Regions from separate parts of the Kluyvera ascorbata genome, predicted to be linked through region 4. Evidence: predicted binding sites of a transcription regulator. Region 4 holds the regulator's gene; each other region holds the start of a gene.
The links. Region 4 encodes CRP, which controls carbon source genes, mostly activating them, when cyclic AMP is high. Its sites were predicted from a motif close to ATGTGANNNNNNTCACAT; they were not measured.
Positions count from the first base shown of each region.

Region 1 (4,719 bases), 2.1 Mb from region 4:
ATGGAAGCCCAACAACGCTTTGCGCCGAACAAGCGTCCGTACCTGATTTCCCGTTCCGGCTGCGCCGGGATGCAGCGCTACGTGCAGACCTGGAGCGGCGATAACCGCACCAACTGGGATACCCTGCGCTACAACACCCGCATGGGGCTGGGCATGAGCCTGTCTGGCCTCTACAACCTCGGGCATGACGTTGGCGGCTTCTCCGGCGATAAACCGGACCCGGAACTGTTCGTGCGCTGGGTACAAAACGGCGTAATGCACCCGCGCTTTACTATCCACTCCTGGAACGATGACCATACCGTCAACGAACCGTGGATGTACCCGGCCATTACGCCAGCCATTCGCAGCGCGATTGAACTGCGTTACCGCCTGCTGCCGTATTTCTACACGCTGCTGTGGCAAGCGCACGCCGACGATGAACCTATGCTGCGCCCAACGTTCCTCGACCACGAGCACGATGAACAGACCTTTGCGGAGTGCGACGATTTCCTGCTCGGCCGCGATATTCTGGTCGCAAGCGTAGTGGAAGAAGGCGAGCGCGAGCGCCGCGTCTGGCTGCCGGATAACGAGGCTGGCTGGTACGATTTTTACACCAGTGAGTGGTTCAGCGGCGGCCAATGGATAACTCTCGACGCACCGCTAGAGAAGCTACCGCTGCTGGTTCGCGCCGGGGCCGGTATTCCAATGAGCGAGCGCATTACCTTTGTGAACGCCGCCGAGGATACGCAGCGCGAGCTCAAGCTGTACCCGCGGAAAGGTATGGGCAGCACGTCTGGCCTGCTGTTTGAAGATGACGGTGAGTCGTGGGGATACCAGCAGGGCAACGCGCTGTGGCTGGAATGGGAGATGGTCTGTACCGGCAGTACCATTGACCTGAAGGTCAACGCGCGCGGCGATTATCGTCCAGCGTGGAAGGCGCTGAAGGTAACGCTGCCTGACGGGGAAAAACGTCAGCTACTGATTAACGGCGTCGCCGCTGAAGAGTGGATAACCCGCTGATTGTTTTCCATTGGTAACAAAGCACGCCATGAGTGTAACCGCTCATGGCGTTTTTTTTGTGCTCACTATACCTTCAGAATGCCCTCTCAATTTGCGGACCCAAAAGTATGAAAATAGTGACCACGATGGCAATGGCATTACTGCTCAGCTCTACCAGCGCATTGGCCTTCCAGGAGCGCCCTTTGCAGGAAACCGCTGCGCAAAATCCTCAAACGAAAACCACGGCACTGAGTCGTTTCTCTGACGACGACAACGATGGTTCTATCGCACAGGCATACGGCCCGGCGACGTTCAGCAGCCCCTCTGACGCCAGCAACGGTTTTCCTCTACCGGTAATACATCACCACCGATAATCGCTCAACGCCGGGCAGCCGTTTACCCTGTCCGGCTTGTTTAAACCTACCAGCCCAAACGGCGTGTCTTTCACGCCGCCGCAATCAAAAAACCAATCAGCACACCGTACAAAACGACATTGACCACCAGCAGCATAATGATCATCAGCATCTGCTCCGTTCAAGGGTTGAGCGGTAGGGTTAACTTTTGACAATGGCCAGGCGAATAAAAGTCAGCATCGCCACGCTGCACACCAGCCAGTTTCGCACCCCGGTCAGCAACGCTTTTCGCCGCCGCCAGACCTCGGTATGACTTCGTCGTCGACAGTGCGCCAGACACTCTTCAATCACGTCCTGGCGGGTGATGTTGCTAACTACCCGGGTACCAAAATGTTCCGCTTCTACGTCGTTTTCTATCCGACTCATCGTTATATAGAAAACGGGGCCGCGCTGCCGTATCTGGTAACGATAAAGGGTTCTGTCGTCCGTGCTGGAGTAAAGCATGAATTCTTGCATCGCCTCTTCCGCCATCAATGAATGTGCGGGAGTCATTTCTTCATAAAATTGTGCAGGAATTATGGTGTGGCGGGGGTTTCGAGAGATTGTTGATGAATTGTTTGTTAGCAGTTATGTCGCCAAAAACTCCCGATGGCACTCGCGCCATCGGGATGCGATACGGGATTAACCGTCGATACCTTTGCTGCGCAGGTAATCTTCGTAGTTGCCGCTGAAGTCCACCACGCGCTCTGGGGTAATTTCAATCACGCGGGTCGCCAGTGAGCTGACGAACTCACGGTCGTGGGAAACGAAGATCAGGGTGCCCTGATACATTTCCAGCGCCATGTTCAGTGATTCGATAGATTCCATATCCAGGTGGTTGGTTGGTTCATCCATCACCAGAATGTTTGGTTTCTGCATCATCAGCTTACCGAACAGCATACGGCCTTTCTCACCACCGGAGAGCACCTTCGCAGGCTTTTTGATATCGTCCTGGCTGAACAGCAGACGGCCAAGGAAGCCACGTACCACCTGCTCGTCGTCGCCTTCCTGTTTCCACTGGCTCATCCAGTCAAACACCGACAGATCGTTATCGAAATCTTCGGCGTGATCCTGCGCGTAGTAACCAATGCTAGCGTTCTCGGACCATTTCACGGTACCGCTATCCGGCGTCAGTTCGCCCACCAGAGTTTTCAGCATGGTGGATTTACCCACGCCGTTGGCACCGATAATGGCAATCTTCTCGCCGACTTCCATCATCAGGTTGAAGTTTTTAAACAGCGGGCCGTTATCAAAGCCTTTGCTCAGCGCTTCGACTTCCAGCGCGTTACGGAACAGTTTCTTCTCCTGTTCGAAACGGATGAACGGGTTCTGACGGCTGGAGGCTTTCACTTCGTCGAGCTTGATTTTGTCAATCTGACGGGCACGAGAGGTCGCCTGACGAGATTTAGAGGCGTTGGCGCTAAAGCGGCTAACGAAGGATTGCAGGTCAGCAATCTGCGCTTTTTTCTTGGCGTTGTCCGCCAGCAGACGCTCACGCGCCTGGGTCGCTGCGGTCATGTACTCGTCGTAGTTACCGGCGTACACGCGCAGTTCACCGTAGTCGAGGTCAGCCATGTGGGTGCAGACCATGTTCAGGAAGTGACGGTCGTGCGAAATGATGATCATGGTGCTGTCGCGTTCGTTCAGCGTCTGCTCCAGCCAGCGGATGGTGTCGATGTCCAGGTTGTTCGTTGGTTCGTCGAGCAGCAGGATGTCTGGGTTAGAGAACAGCGCCTGTGCCAACAGCACACGCAGTTTCCAGCCTGGCGCGACTTCGCTCATCAGACCGTAGTGCTGCTCCAGCGGAATACCCACGCCCAGCAGCAGTTCACCGGCGCGTGATTCCGCGGAGTAACCGTCCATTTCGCCGTAAAGCACTTCGAGATCGGCCACTTTGTAGCCGTCTTCTTCGCTCATTTCCGCCAGACCGTAGATACGGTCGCGCTCTTGTTTCACTTCCCACAGTTCGCCGTGGCCCATAATAACGGTGTCGAGTACGGAGTACTCTTCGAAGGCGAACTGATCCTGACGCAGCTTACCGATGCGTTCGTTCGGATCGAGGGAAACGTTGCCCAGCGTCGGCTCTAAGTCGCCGCCGAGGATTTTCATAAAGGTAGATTTGCCGCTCCCGTTTGCGCCAATCAGGCCGTAACGGTTGCCGCCGCCAAATTTGACGGAGATGTTTTCGAACAGCGGCTTACTGCCAAACTGCATGGTAACGTTGCTAGTAACTAACACGGGAGTATCCTGAAGAATGTGACAAACCGCCTATTCTGCCACAATTGAGAATAAAAAGCGCCCGCCTTCGCCAGTGACTAAACTGTAACTCAAGTGAAAAAAATGTGATTTCGTACACATCCGAATTCCCTGCGACAAGGAATGCACATATAATGCGCTCCTACCAACAGTCTGAATTCTCAAACAACCGCTGTAATGGCACTGATACCTCGCACAACATGAACATGAAATTAACTACGCTTTTCGCTGCGGCGCTTGCTGTCGTAGGCTTCTGTAATACGGCATCGGCGGTTACGTATCCGCTGCCAACCGATGGGAGCCGCATTGTCGGTCAGAATCAGGTCATCACGATCCCTGAAGACAATAAGCAACCGCTGGAATACTTCGCGGCCCAGTACCAGATGGGTCTGTCTAACATGCTGGAAGCTAACCCTGGCGTGGATACCTACCTGCCGAAAGGCGGTAGCGTGCTGAACATCCCTCAGCAGCTGATCCTGCCGGACACCGTGCATGAAGGTATCGTCATTAACAGCGCAGAAATGCGTCTGTACTACTATCCGAAAGGCACCAACACCGTGATCGTGCTGCCAATCGGTATTGGCCAGTTGGGCAAAGATACGCCTATCAGCTGGACCACCAAGGTAGAACGTAAGAAAGCGGGCCCAACCTGGACACCAACGGCGAAAATGCACGCCGAATATGCCGCAGCCGGTAACCCGCTGCCAGCCGTCGTTCCTGCTGGCCCGGATAACCCGATGGGTCTGTACGCGCTGTATATTGGCCGTCTGTACGCCATCCACGGCACCAACGCTAACTTCGGTATCGGCCTGCGCGTGAGCCACGGCTGCGTGCGTCTGCGTAACGAAGACATCAAATTCCTGTTCCAGAACGTGCCTGTTGGTACGCGCGTACAGTTCATTGATGAGCCTGTGAAAGTGACTACCGAACCAGATGGCAGCCGCTTCATGGAAGTTCACAACCCGCTGTCCACCACCGAAGCGCAGTTTGAAGGTGGCGAAACCGTACCGGTTGTGCTGACTAAAGCCGTGCAGAGCGTGACCAGCCAGCCTGACGTTGACCAGAGCATCGTTGACCAGGCGGTTAAAAACCG
Region 1 is NZ_CP096201.1:3,407,683-3,412,401, forward strand. Features, by position in the region: gene MY052_RS16265 (glycoside hydrolase family 31 protein) at 1-999, shown strand, start outside; gene MY052_RS16270 (hypothetical protein) at 1,107-1,352, shown strand; gene MY052_RS16275 (hypothetical protein) at 1,533-1,847, opposite strand; gene MY052_RS16280 (ABC-F family ATPase) at 2,013-3,608, opposite strand; gene ldtB (L,D-transpeptidase) at 3,827-4,719, shown strand, end outside.
Region 1: a site for CRP is predicted at 3,711-3,728, ahead of MY052_RS16280 (ABC-F family ATPase). Genes of this name have one in related genera too.

Region 2 (4,719 bases), 1.1 Mb from region 4:
AATGGCAGTAAACGCGTAGCTGCGCAGATAACCCAACGGCACCAGCCCCAGCTCTTTAGCGCGGGATTCCGTCATCAGGATAACTGCCGCAGCGCCGTCGGTTAACGGCGTACTGTTCGCCGCGGTTACCGTTCCGTGCTGGCGGTCAAATGCTGGACGCAGTTTGGCGTAATCGGCAAGCGTAGAGTTTGCGCGAATATTATTGTCCTGCTCTAGCGGATTACGGTACGGCGGCGAGTAGGCCGTCATGACCTCATCGTTCAGCTTCCCTTCCGCCCAGGCCTGGGATGCCAGTTGATGCGAACGGTTCGCCAGCGCATCCTGCTGCTCACGCGTGATGCCATAGGTTTTCGCCATCTGTTCCGCGGTATCGCCCATCCGCAGCCCGGTGGAATACTCCGCGACTGCAGGAGGTACCGGCATCAGGTCACGCAGACGCAGCCGAGAGAAAAGTTTGAGTTTTTGTCCCAGGGTGCGGGCTTTATTCGCATCTACCAGCGTACGCGCAAGCTTTTTACTCACGCCAATGGGAAGAACCGAGGAAGAGTCAGCACCGCCCGCAATCCCGGCGCGAATCGTCCCCGCCATCAGGCTTTCTGCAACGTTCGCCACCGCCTGAAAGCTGGTCGCGCAGGCACGGCTGACGCTGTAGGCATCGGTATGCACGTTCATGCCGGTGCCCAACACGATTTCACGGGCGATATTGGGTGCAGCAGGCATCTGTACCACCTGACCAAATACCAGCTGTTCGATAACTTCAGGGGAGATTTCGCTACGGGCCAGCATTTCACCCACGACCATTTTACCGAGGTCGACGGCCGGCACACCGTGAAACGCGGTCGCCTGTCGGGCAAACGGGGTACGTAATCCACTGACTATAGCAATGCGATCGCCCTGACGGGTGATAAGCGGTAACGCCTGACTCATAACTCTCCCCTGTTAACGAAATAAATCTAAGTGGTCTGACCTGATAACAGTTTTAACTAATTTATTACACTTAGCCAATCGGGGAGAGAAAAAATTGAGAGCTAAAACACATTGAGAACAAAAGAAAACGCCCCTGTTACGCAGGTAACAGGGGCGTTATTTAAAGCCGTTGTGCGAAAGGCGCGATTAACGCAGGCCCAGCTGGAAAATCAGCGTTTCGGCTTCGCAGGCGAAGACAAAATCAATATCCAGCTGCACGCCGCCTTCAACGTCTTTGAAATCAGCGGTGATTTTGCACGGTTCAGATTCTACGCTACGCGCTTTTTCTGACAGCGCCGCCAGCGTCTCTTCAGCTTCAGCACGGTTTGCGAACACGCGGCTGTAAGAGGCTGTGCAGTCGGAGTTGTCCATAATGGTACCCACATCCATGCAGCAGCAAACTGGGGTTTCATCAGCACTACATTTGCTCATTGTAGATTTCCTCTGTTTTGTGCACTCAAGGTGCCAGATAAACGATGAGCCTATTTTACGTCCGCCCGCTTTACGCCTCCAGTCGATAATGAGATCTAAACCCTTAAGTGACCGAAATCACAATTAAAAATGATCTAAAACAAATTTGGTGTTTCACACCCTATGACCACCCCCGCATTTTTGCCAACCAGATCTCGTTTTAAACAACATCTTTGAAAAACTTAATAAACAATATTGCAACATACCATCTGGTCAGACCTATACTCTCGTCACTGGTCTGATTTCTCTGTTGTAGTCCAGCCCCTACACTTCGCGCTTCTGTTACTACATGTAACATTGTTTGTATAAAAATAACTCAATGAGGTTATGGTCATGAGCCAGAAAACCCGTTATACGAAGTCTGCTCTTGCTGTCGCAGTGGCACTTGTTTCAACCCAAGCCTGGTCAGCAGGCTTCCAGCTTAATGAATTCTCAGCCTCTGGTCTGGGCCGTGCCTATTCCGGCGAAGGTGCTATCGCAGATGATGCGGGTAATGCTAGCCGTAACCCGGCGCTGATTATGATGTTCGACCGCCCGACGTTTTCTGCCGGTGCGGTGTTTATCGATCCTGATGTGAACATTTCAGGCACTTCGCCAAAAACCAAAAAAAGCACCGATGCGGATAATATTGCGCCAACGGCATGGGTTCCTAACATGCACTTCGTTATGCCTATTAACGAACAGTTTGGTTGGGGGGCTTCTGTAACCTCCAACTATGGCCTGGCTACGGAGTTTAATGATAACTACGCAGCGGGTCCGTTTGGCGGCACTACCGATCTGCAAACGATCAACCTGAATCTGAGCGGTGCTTACCGACTGAATAGCGCCTGGAGCTTCGGTCTCGGTTTTGATGCAGTGTATGCCAAAGCGAAAATCGAGCGTACGGCAGGTGATATCAGCACAGCCGTTACCGCTATCGGTGGTGCACCAACTGCAAATGCGCTGGGTGTCCCTTCAACTAGCTCCCAGATTGCTCACCTGAAGGACGATGAATGGGGCTACGGCTGGAACGCAGGTATTTTGTATGAGCTGGATAAAAACAACCGCTGGGGTCTGACCTATCGCTCCGAAGTGAAAATCGATTTCGATGGCGACTACAGAAGCTCAATTACCTCCAGGGGAAATGTAGCATTCCCAGGCCTGGGCATTGCCGCACCATACGGCACCAACGGCGCTACCGTCCCAGGTTCTCTGACCCTGAACTTGCCTGAAATGTGGGAAATATCCGGTTATAACCGCGTTGCGCCGAAGTGGGCTATCCACTACAGCATGGCGTATACCAGTTGGAGTCAATTCCAGGAGCTGAAAGCAACCGGTTCAAACGGCCAGCAGCTCTTCTATAAAGAAGAAGGCTTTAAAGATGCGTACCGCATCGCTCTGGGTACCACCTACTATTACGATAAAAATTGGACCTTCCGTACCGGTATCGCATTTGATGATAGCCCGGTTCCGGCAGATAACCGTTCTATCTCCATTCCGGATCAGGACCGTTTCTGGATTAGCGCCGGTACCACCTACGCCTTTAACGATGATGCTTCTCTCGACTTCGGCGCATCCTATATGCACGGCCAGAACGTGACGATTGAAGAAGGCGGTTACACCTTCAAATCCGAAGGTAAAGCCTGGCTGTTCGGTACTAACTTCAACTATCGCTTCTGATAGTTAACCGACATAAAAAAAGGGTGAACATCATGTTCACCCTTTTTTATTGCCGCCGATTCTTTATTCAGAATCGATATCTTTCAGGTCACCCTGAATTGCCTGAGCGTTCGGGTTCTCTTCAGGCTTCAGCTTGCCGCCGTTGGCAATAAAATCATGCTGCTGGAAGTAGGCTTCACGTACCATAATGTACGGGTCGGAAGACTGACGCAGCAGGCCGTCAGAGTCGAGCAGTTGAGCGCGCGTTTCTACCCCTTCCACCACCCACTTACCGATAGACATCGGCCATGTCAGCCAGGAAAGAACCGGGTAGGTGGTATCGGCGAAATCACCGCCATCTTCACGCAGCGTGAAACTCCCGTAGAACGGCAATTGTACATACGGGCCATAGCCTACGCCATAATGGCCCAGCGTGCTGCCAAAACGGTGCGGCTGAACGCGCTGCAGTTTCGGGTTAGCCATACCGGCCACATCAATAAAGCCGCCCATCCCCAGAATGGTGTTGAGGAAGAAGCGAGTAAAGTGAACCATCCCCTGATACGGATCACCCTGTAAGAAGTAGTTCACCATCGTCGCTGGCTCTTCCAGGTTACTGGTGAAATTGCTCAGGCCATTACGCGCTGGTTGAGGAACGTAGTCACGCCAGGCTACTGCCACTGGACGAACGACATAAGGATCCAGCACGTTGAAGTTGAAGCTGTACATCGTGCGGTTAAAACCTTCGAAGGGGTCTGAACGCCCCTGCTGTTCAGTACCGGAACTCGCACAGCCCACCAGCAGTGTCGTCCCGAGCGCAAGCGCCGACAGGCGAAGCTTCATAAATGTCTCCCTGTTGATTATGGCTATCGCAGATTGCCATCCATGCGGCACGTTTACGTATCCGCCTGTTTAGATGTGAGCGATTGTAACAGCCCATCGGTCGATGTCTATATAGCCAAGTTTTGTTGTTTTTATCATAGCCTGGCAAAGACAAGGCTGTGGGGTGCCACGCCTGACTAAACCAATTAAATCTATGCAGTCATGCCAGTATTTCAGAATAGCGCCAACCCTGCATTGTCTGTAACCCGCTACGCTTAGGCTATACGTGCTTATTCAGGGCCACCGCGATGGACGAAATCAAAAAAGAGACCATGGTTAGCCACCATGATGACCTGGCAGTAGAAAGCGAAGAAAAACAGCAAGGGAAAAAAATAGAAGTAGATGAAGACCGGCTCCCTTCCCGCGCCATGGCGATTCATGAACATATTCGCCAGGAAGGAGAAAAGGAGATGGAACGCGATGCGATGGCATTGCTTTGGTCCGCCATCGCCGCGGGGCTATCGATGGGGGCATCGTTACTCGCAAAAGGTATTTTTCATGTTCAGCTAGACGGCGTGCCCGGCGGTTTTCTTCTTGAGAATCTTGGCTATACATTCGGTTTTATCATCGTCATTATGGCCCGCCAACAGCTCTTTACCGAAAATACCGTCACCGCCGTACTGCCCGTGATGCAAAAACCAACCCTGGGGAATGTTGGCTTACTGATGAGACTTTGGGGCGTAGTACTTCTTGGGAATATTATCGGCACGGGCATCGCAGCATGGGCATTTGAGTACATGCCTATTTTCGATGAACCGACGCGCG
Region 2 is NZ_CP096201.1:1,502,773-1,507,491, reverse strand. Features, by position in the region: gene fadI (acetyl-CoA C-acyltransferase FadI) at 1-927, opposite strand, end outside; gene MY052_RS07155 (YfcZ/YiiS family protein) at 1,114-1,398, opposite strand; gene fadL (long-chain fatty acid transporter FadL) at 1,771-3,096, shown strand; gene mlaA (phospholipid-binding lipoprotein MlaA) at 3,160-3,915, opposite strand; gene MY052_RS07140 (formate/nitrite transporter family protein) at 4,227-4,719, shown strand, end outside.
Region 2: a site for CRP is predicted at 1,504-1,521, ahead of MY052_RS07155 (YfcZ/YiiS family protein). Genes of this name have one in related genera too.

Region 3 (4,719 bases), 1.5 Mb from region 4:
CCAACGTCAATGTAGTTCACCAGATCTTGATCGGTCAGGTGAGAACCGTGATTGTCGTAATGAACACCGACGTCGACGCCTTTAGAATAGACCCACGCCAGCGATGGGCGCAGACCGAAATCGAATTGGTATTGTGCCGTAATTTCAAAGTTTTGTGTTTTGTTGGCAATACCATCGTCGCCAAATGGGGTCATGTTGCGAGTTTCCGCATACATCATCGCCAGATAGAAGTCGTTGGCATCATATTTCGCACCAATGGTCCACACATCGGCTTTATCTCCGCTAGCGCTCACGCTGCCGTTCTTGCCGCTACCATAAGCATTGTACACGCCGCGGTAAGCCACCTGATCGTTAGTGCGATCGGATGAAGCATAAGCTGCACCCACGCTCAGACCTTGAAGTTCGGGAACGGCATCGCTGAAATCAAAAGTGGTTGACATGCTGTAGCCGTCACCGTTCTGGAAGCGAACATCGTTATGGCCGTTTTTGGTCCCTTCCTGGTTGTTTGAACCAGATTCGTTAGCTCCCTGATACTGCAGCGCGAAGTTCCAGCCATCAACCAAGCCGAAGAAGTCACTGTTACGGTAGGTGGCGACGCCGTTAGTACGACCAACCATGAAGTTGTCGGTCCAGGTATAGGAGTCCCCCCCCTGAACTGGCAGCATATCTGTCCAGCCTTCAATGTCGTATACCGCACCGTAGTTACGGCCGTAATCGAAAGAGCCCAGGGTGGCGAACTTCAGACCGGCGAACGCCAGACGGTTGAAGGATTTATCACCAGCGCCTTCGGTATCGTTCGCGTAGGTTTTGTATTCCCACTGGCCATAGCCAATCAGATCGTTAGAAATCTGAGTTTCGCCCTTGAAACCAATCTGCACGTAGGTTTCATCGCCGTCATCGCCAGCGTGGTCGGAGAAGGTATGACGCGCGTCAACCTTTCCGTACAGATCTACTTTATTACCGTTTTTATTATACATTTCTGCCGCATTTACCGTGCCAGCCACGAGTAAAGCAGGGACTAACAGTGCCAGAGCTTTCATTTTCATTATATTTTCCTTTGCATTATTGCGCATGTGAATATAAGTAACGCCATCCGGCGTTACTGCGCTGGATAATATAGTGAGAGTTCAATTTATTTTAAAATATAAATGTAATTAAATTATATTAAATATTTCATAATGTTTCATCTATATTCAATTTAATATGAATAAAAACGTTTTATTTGTTTTTATCATTGTTTTTACTGGATTTATTTGTCGCGATGATGTTAATTTTATCGATATCAATCATCTGAATGATTATGTATAAGATAAAAAAATCCCGATCGCACTGGCATACGATCGGGAAGATCAAAAAACAACAAATTGATTGATGCATAACAAAAGGCTAATAACGGTAAGGATAATGGCATGATCGCCATAAAAAATAAAGATGCAGAAAAATACTTTATTGTTATTTATTTTATGAATTTAAAATGGCAACTGTTATAAAATTTTTATCATTAGAATATCGTGATTGAGTACTCTCCTGGAGAATGGGGCGAAAGAACCTAACGCGAATCAGCAGTACTTCCATTGATGTAGATGTCATCTGACAAAATTGCCGAAGATCAAGCTAACGGTAGTTTGTTACCGGTAACGTTGAGTGAGACTACCTCACATCAATTTAATCGTTATAATGTGACCGATATCACATCTATTGCCAGCGTGATGTCGTGGCAGTGAACATGAATAGCGTAATGAGAGTATTTTTATGGAAGAGCAAATAGAGCGTGGCCCTGGTGGCAAGCTGGCACTGTGGGTATTTTACGCATTTTGCGGTTACTTTGTCTGGGCGATGGCGCGTTACCTGTGGGTCATCAGCGATGTGCAGACTATCCCCGGCGCGACGATCGACGGTGAAATAGGTTCGTCCGTGGGGAAATGGATTGGCGCGCTGCTCGGTTTCCTGGTGCTGAGTATTGTCGGTGCGTTGCTTGGCGGGATAGCCTGGTATACCCGACCTCGCCGGCTTGAACAGGAAGAACAGCGCTAATATTGCTATGCTGGGGGCCAATATACACTCATCCGCGGTGAAGGAATGGAACTAACAGCATGGCAGCAGGACGTTGAACGTTGGTTTGAAACTCATTATGTTGGTAGCGATGCGGCGCATGATATCGCCCATTTTCGTCGAGTCTGGCGTACTGCCAGGCGCATCGCTGCCGACGATCCCGTCGACCTCACGGTGATATTATTGGCAAGTTATTTTCACGACCTCGTTAGCTTGCCGAAAAACCATCCCGATCGCGCCCGTTCCTCTCAGTTATCGGCTCAGCAAACGCTGCTGATTCTACAGCGCGATTTCCCGCAGTTTCCCGCTGAGCGCTATGGCGCCGTTGCTCACGCCATCGAAGCGCACAGCTTCAGCGCGCGCATTACGCCGAACACACCCGAGGCCAAAATCATTCAGGATGCTGACCGGTTAGAAGCGCTGGGTGCTATTGGTTTAGCGCGGGAATTTGCCGTTTCCGGGGCGATGAATGCGGCGCTGTTTGACGCTGACGATCCCTTCGCTGATAACCGTGAACTGGATGATAAAACCTACGCCCTCGACCATTTCCAGACCAAGCTGTTGCGGTTACCTGAAACCATGCAAACCGCAAAAGGGCGCGAGTTGGCACAGCATAACGCCGATTTCCTTGTGCACTTTATGGCGAAGTTGAGCGCCGAGCTGGCGGGCGATCCGCTCTCGGTGGACGCGCAGGTGCTGCGGAGATTCGCAACGCCAGACTCAAGCAACTTATGGTAACCTCAGGTTTATTTTTCTGTATCTGGTCAAACTTATGCAACAACGAGTCTTATCACATGAGAGTGCGTCGTTAGACGCACCGGATGCTCAGACGCTGCTTGAGCATATTCTGGAGATTTACGATTTAAAGACCGTTGTCGCTGAGCTTAGCGCTGTGGGGGAACAGCACTGGAGCCCGGCTATCGTAAAGCGCGTCGTAACCCTGGCGCGCGCCAACACACGTCTGAGTGAAAATGAGTGTGCCCATCTGGCCTCTTTGTTACCGAGGCCGTCTAAGCATCATCCGAATTATGCCTTTCGCTTTGTCGATCTTTTTGCCGGCATCGGCGGCATTCGCCACGGCTTTGAGGCGATTGGCGGCCAATGCGTGTTTACCAGCGAGTGGAACAAACACACGGTGCGCACCTATAAAGCCAACTGGTACTGCGACCCTGTAGAGCATCGGTTTAATACGGATATTCGCGATGTGACGCTGAGCAATCAGCCTGACGTCAGCGACCGTAAGGCTCAGGAACATATTCGGGCGTCGATTCCTCAGCACGACGTGCTACTGGCAGGCTTCCCGTGCCAGCCTTTCTCTTTAGCAGGCGTCTCCAAAAAGAATGCGATGGGTCGCGCGCACGGCTTTGCCTGCGATACTCAGGGCACGCTATTTTTCGACGTGGTGCGGATTATTGATGCTAGACGGCCACCTATCTTCGTGCTGGAAAACGTCAAAAACCTGAAGAGCCACGATAGCGGCAAAACCTTCCGAATTATTATGCAGACGCTAGATGAACTGGGATATGAAGTTTCCGATGCCGCGGATATGGGCGCCAATGACCCGAAAATAATCGATGGTCAGTACTTCCTGCCGCAGCACCGCGAACGCATTGTGTTAGTCGGTTTCCGCCGTGACTTAGGGCTACATGAAGGCTTTACTCTGCGTGATATTCCGTCGCTCTATCCGGCTCAGCGCCCGACCTTTGGTGAACTGCTGGAGCCAAACGTTAACCCCAAATTTATCCTCACCCCGGTGCTGTGGAAATATCTCTACCGCTATGCGCGTAAGCATCAGGAGAAAGGCAACGGTTTTGGCTACGGACTGGTTGACCCGACAAAAGCCAGCAGCGTGGCGCGAACGCTGTCGGCGCGCTATTACAAAGATGGCGCCGAAATCCTGATCGACCGGGGCTGGGATCTGGCGCTGGGGGAAAAGCACTTTGATGACCCGCAAAATCAGCTGCATCGCCCGCGTCGCCTGACGCCGCGAGAGTGCGCTCGCTTGATGGGTTTTGAATCACCGCAGGGATACCGTTTCCGTATTCCGGTGTCGGATACCCAGGCGTACCGGCAGTTTGGTAACTCGGTGATTGTACCGGTGTTTGCCGCCGTGGCGCGCCTTTTACAGTCGCGTATTTTGCAGGCGGTTGCGTTGCGTGATTCGGAAACCGGCGATGGCGGACGTTCACGATAAGGCCACCCGCAGTAAAAATATGCGCGCCATCGGCGCGCAGAATACCGCGATTGAAAAACGGATGGCGGTACTGCTGGACGGCCTGGGCTTGCAATGGCTCGCGCAGGACTCGCGCCTGCCGGGCCGTCCCGATTTTACCCTCGACGACTACCGTTGCGTGATATTCACGCATGGCTGCTTCTGGCATCACCACGATTGCTATCTGTTTAAGGTGCCCGCGACGCGCACCGACTTCTGGCTGAATAAAATTGGCGCTAATGTCGTACGCGATGAGCGGGATATACGCCAGCTTATTGCTTCAGGCTGGCGCGTGCTGGTGGTGTGGGAGTGCGCGCTACGCGGGCGGGAGAAGCTCACAGATCTTGCATTGAGCGAGCGGCTGGAAGAGTGGATCTGCGGCGGCGAGGGCAGCGCGCAGATCGGTATTCAAGGGATCTCAAGCCTGAGGTTTATTTCTCAGTCTGACAAGGAAT
Region 3 is NZ_CP096201.1:1,928,519-1,933,237, forward strand. Features, by position in the region: gene ompC (porin OmpC) at 1-1,046, opposite strand, end outside; gene drpB (cell division protein DrpB) at 1,753-2,034, shown strand; gene MY052_RS09020 (phosphohydrolase) at 2,080-2,790, shown strand; gene MY052_RS09025 (DNA cytosine methyltransferase) at 2,825-4,246, shown strand; gene MY052_RS09030 (very short patch repair endonuclease) at 4,227-4,719, shown strand, end outside; gene yedA (drug/metabolite exporter YedA) at 4,696-4,719, opposite strand, start outside.
Region 3: a site for CRP is predicted at 1,678-1,695, ahead of drpB (cell division protein DrpB). Genes of this name have one in related genera too.

Region 4 (4,719 bases):
TTGATATGCTCGACGATAAACTGACTGTGGGTGACCCACAGCTTCATATCTTCCAGATAGCGCGAGTTAAAGCCCGGTTCCTGCATGGCCTGGTTGAGCGTGTTGTAGAGCGTGTTGTGCGCCTGGTTTACGCGCATACGCTGATAGGCAAGCTTAGGCGCCTGCGGGTCGGGGCTCAGGATAAGACGAATGGCTTCCTGGTCGGCTTCCAGTGCCGCCTGAGCGTTTTGTCGAAGCTGACCGCTTTGCCACTGCGGCCACAGCCAGATCATCCCGCCAAAGGCAATCAGACAGCCGATGATGGTGTCGATAAAGCGCGCGACGATAAACTGCTCGCCGTTCAGCGTCAGAATTTGCAGGGTATAAACCGCGGTAATCGTAAAGCCGACGGTGGCCCAACCGTAGTGGCGACGGATTATCAGGTAGCTCCCCAGCGTGACGATAAGCATACCCGCTAACGCCAGTCCTTCTGAGATGTGGAAGTGCAGAACGACGGCGGCAATCACTAACCCTGCCAGCGTACCCGCCGCACGATGGAAAATACGTACGCGAGTTGCACCGTAGCCGTTCTGCGTGACCAGCAGCACCGTCATCAGGATCCAGTAAGGCTTTGGCAGATGCAGCGCGGCGCCCATCAGGCTGGCGATACTGAGCATTACGCTGAGCCGGGCGGCATTACGTAGCGCCGGAGATTTCAGCGACAGGTAGTTTTTGAGCGCCGCGAATAGCGGCAGGCGGCGCTCTTTATCGGCCATCAGGTTGCGCGGGTAGAGCGGGCGCTGGGAGCGCAGCACGCGGGCAATGCGGCTGAAGTGCCAGGCGCAGAACTGGCCAACCGGGTTATCTGGATGCTGGTCGGCAATTTTTTCCAGCGCGCCTATCTGCTTGTCCATATTGAAGCGGGTAGGGTAGCGGTGATAGAGAATATCGTCAGCCAGTACCCTCAGGCGTGACGCCACGGTCTGGGCGTTCCAGCGGATCACCGCTTCGGCGTGGCTGCGTTCAACCAGCTTTTGTACCTCTTCCGGCTGGTGCAGGCTGACGGAGATATGTTCTTGCAGGTCGAGCCCCACCTGGAAGGCGCGCAGCAGGCGCTTATAGTCGTTGTGCTGATTCGCGGCGAGCATATGCAGTTGCTGGTAGCACTGAGAGATGAGATCCACCACCTTCTGTTGACGAGTGAGCAGCGGCGGCAGCGCGGTGCTCGGGTCAGTGTGCTGGGTCAACAGGCTATATTTGGCTTCGCAGTACTCGGCGAGCTGTCGGTAGAGCAGGCTCAGCGATTCCCTCAGCGGCTGCTCGCGCCATATCCAGAACCACCACCAGTTAAACAGCCCATACCACAGCGTGCCGAACGCGTAGAGCAGTAGCGGCTCCCAGATGGGCATATTGCCCGCCAGGCTTAAGGTGAAGATAGAAGCAATCAGCGAGGCGGGCAGTAACCGCCCGTGCAGCGCGCTGATTTCCGCCGTGACGCCCAGCAGCAGCGCCAGCCCGGTGAGAATCAGCGGTAAGGGGATATCGCGCGCCAACAGCAGCTGTACGGCAAGGCTACATCCGGCAAACAGACAGCCACCGATAATCAGGCGTTTAAAGAAGCGCTTATGTGGGGTATCGAGGCCGGCGATATTGCAGCAGGCAGGCACCAATGAAAACAGCAGACCCTGCTGGAGATGGCCGAACAGAAGCCCGATGGCAACCGGCAGGCATAACACCAGCGTTTGCCGCAGTGCATAGTTGACTTCGGGGTGGTAAATCAGCCTGCGCCACATAGGGGGAAAAACAAAAATGGCGTATTGCTTTTACAATACGCCATTTTGGGCTGGATTAGCGGGTTCCGTAGACGACAATGGTTTTGCCGTGCGCGGAGATCAGGTTCTGATCTTCCAGCATTTTCAGAATACGGCCCACGGTTTCACGGGAGCAGCCAACGATCTGACCAATTTCCTGACGGGTGATTTTGATCTGCATACCGTCCGGGTGGGTCATAGCGTCCGGCTGTTTAGCCAGGTTCAGCAGGGTCTGAGCGATACGACCGGTTACGTCCAGGAAGGCCAGGTTACCAACTTTTTCAGAGGTGACCTGCAGACGACGCGCCATCTGAGAAGAGAGACGCATCAGAATGTCCGGGTTAACCTGGATCAGCTGACGGAATTTTTTATAAGAGATTTCAGCAACTTCACAAGCGGTTTTTGCTCGTACCCATGCGCTGCGTTCCTGGCCTTCTTCGAACAGGCCCAGCTCACCGATAAAGTCGCCCTGGTTAAGGTAAGAGAGGATCATCTCTTTGCCTTCTTCATCCTTGATGAGTACAGCCACTGAGCCTTTTACGATGTAATACAGCGTCTCTGCTTTTTCACCCTGGTGAATCAGCGTGCTCTTCGATGGGTACTTATGAATATGGCAATGAGACAAGAACCATTCGAGAGTAGGGTCTGTTTGCGGTTTGCCAAGCACCATGCGCGGTTATCCTCTGTTATAAGCTCTTCCCAGCGGCAAAAACATTGCAGCCACTGGTTGCAATAGTATCCTTCCCGTTACCTGGGAAGTCGGCTGTCGAATAGGGTCGCAGCCTGTAATGTGATGTCCTCTGCATACATGCAGTACGTTTATGTATTACCGTAGCATCCCGACTGTTTTAGCATAGCTTTAGCCGTGTGTCTCCTGGTGTCTCGCTTCAGCATGACGGCGATCGCCTTCCATTGCGAGAATTGTTATGTGCGCGTAATCTGAGAAGAAAATTGCAACCTGGGAGTTAAATATTATGCAAGCACGTGTGAAATGGGTTGAAGGGTTAACCTTCCTCGGTGAGTCTGCTTCTGGCCACCAAATTTTGATGGACGGTAACTCCGGCGATAAAGCGCCGAGCCCGATGGAAGTCGTGCTGATGGCCGCCGGTGGTTGCAGTGCGATTGACGTCGTCTCTATCCTGCAAAAAGGTCGCAATGACGTGACCGACTGCGAAGTGAAGCTCACTTCTGAGCGCCGTGAGGAGGCCCCGCGTCTGTTTACGCACATCAACCTGCACTTTATCGTCACCGGTAAAGCGCTGAAGGATGCGGCGGTATCGCGTGCGGTCGATCTGTCTGCTGAGAAATACTGCTCAGTTGCGCTGATGCTCGAAAAAGCGGTCAATATCACTCACTCTTACGAAGTGATTGAAGGCTGATTGCATGCTAGACGTAGCCCGGCCGAACGCAGTGACGCCGGGGACATTCCCGGCGTCGGTGCTTGCGCACCTCGTCCGGGCTACCTGGTCTTGATGCTAGTTCCGACCTTCCATCAGCCGCTGCACCAGCGGCGTCATGATTAATTCCATCGCCAGCACCATCTTCCCGCCGGGAACGACCAGCGTATTCATATGCGAGATAAATGAACCCTGCAACATGGCCAGTAACCACGGGTAGTCGATGTGCTCGAGATTACGGAAGTGAATCACCACAAAACTCTCGTCCAGCGACGGAATGCTTTTGGCTGCAAACGGGTTAGAGGTATCGACCGTTGGTACACGCTGGAAGTTGATATGGGTGCGGGAGAACTGTGGGGTGATGAAGTTGATATAGTCTTCCATTGAGCGCACTACGGAATCCATCACCGCCTCGCGGGAGTGACCGCGCTCACTGGTGTCACGGATCATCTTCTGGATCCACTCCAGGTTAACAATCGGCACCACGCCAACCAGCAGATCAACATGCCGCGCGACATCGTGCTGCGGTGTCACCACGCCGCCGTGCAGTCCTTCATAGAACAGCACATCGGTCGGTTCCGGTAACGGCTGCCACGGCGTAAACGTGCCGGGTACCTGGTTCCAGGGAACCGCTTCATCATAGGTATGCAGGTATTTGCGCGACTTCCCCTGCCCGTTCAGGCCGTAGTCGCGAAAGGTTTGTTCCAGCAGGCCAAAGTCGTTGGCATCCGGGCCGAAATAGCTGATGTGGCGGCCAAGATCACGGGCCTTGCGGATAGCCATATCCATTTCCGGACGGGTGTAGCGGTGAAAGCTGTCGCCTTCGACTTCCGCCGCGCGCAGGTTGAGCTGAGCAAAGATTTTACGAAACGCGAGGCTGGTGGTGGTGGTTCCTGCTCCGCTGGAGCCGGTAACGGCAATGACCGGATGTTTGGCAGACATGCGAATAACTCCCTGAACAGACGACAACGGAAGCGGGGTAAACGCTTCCTGTCGTTAGAGTATAGTTAACCGCGAAATTGGTTACGGGGCATGATGTTGACGGTCTCGTGAAGTTCAGACCACACCAGCACCGCTTCGCCCGTTTGTAGCTGGTGTTTGACGTCGGCGACCTTTTGCGCAAGTGAACGTTCATATTCACCATAATCAGTGCCTTCGCGCAAGACAAAGCTTTCAATCAGATTATCCAGCGTCTCCGGGTCGATATCCTGCCAGGGAATCATCATGCTTTAGTCCCTAGCCACGGCATCAGCCAGGCGGGGATGCGTTTTTCCAGCCACATTTCCGGGTGGCGCAGCGTGCCGCCGATAAACCCGACGTGCCCGCCGTACTCGGTGAGCTGATAGACGACGTTGTCCGGCAGCTCTTCCTGGGCTGGAATGGAGTGGTGGTCCATAAACGGATCGTCTTTCGAGTGGATGATCAGCGTCGGTTTGGTGATTTTGCTTAAGATAGGCATCGCACTACATTGACGGTAGTAATCAATCGCATCGGCGAAGCCGTGGATCTTCGAGGTGATCGAATCGTCAAAC
Region 4 is NZ_CP096201.1:407,435-412,153, forward strand. Features, by position in the region: gene MY052_RS01825 (YccS/YhfK family putative transporter) at 1-1,772, opposite strand, end outside; gene crp (cAMP-activated global transcriptional regulator CRP) at 1,828-2,460, opposite strand; gene MY052_RS01835 (OsmC family protein) at 2,765-3,169, shown strand; gene MY052_RS01840 (phosphoribulokinase) at 3,266-4,129, opposite strand; gene MY052_RS01845 (YheU family protein) at 4,195-4,413, opposite strand; gene MY052_RS01850 (hydrolase) at 4,410-4,719, opposite strand, start outside.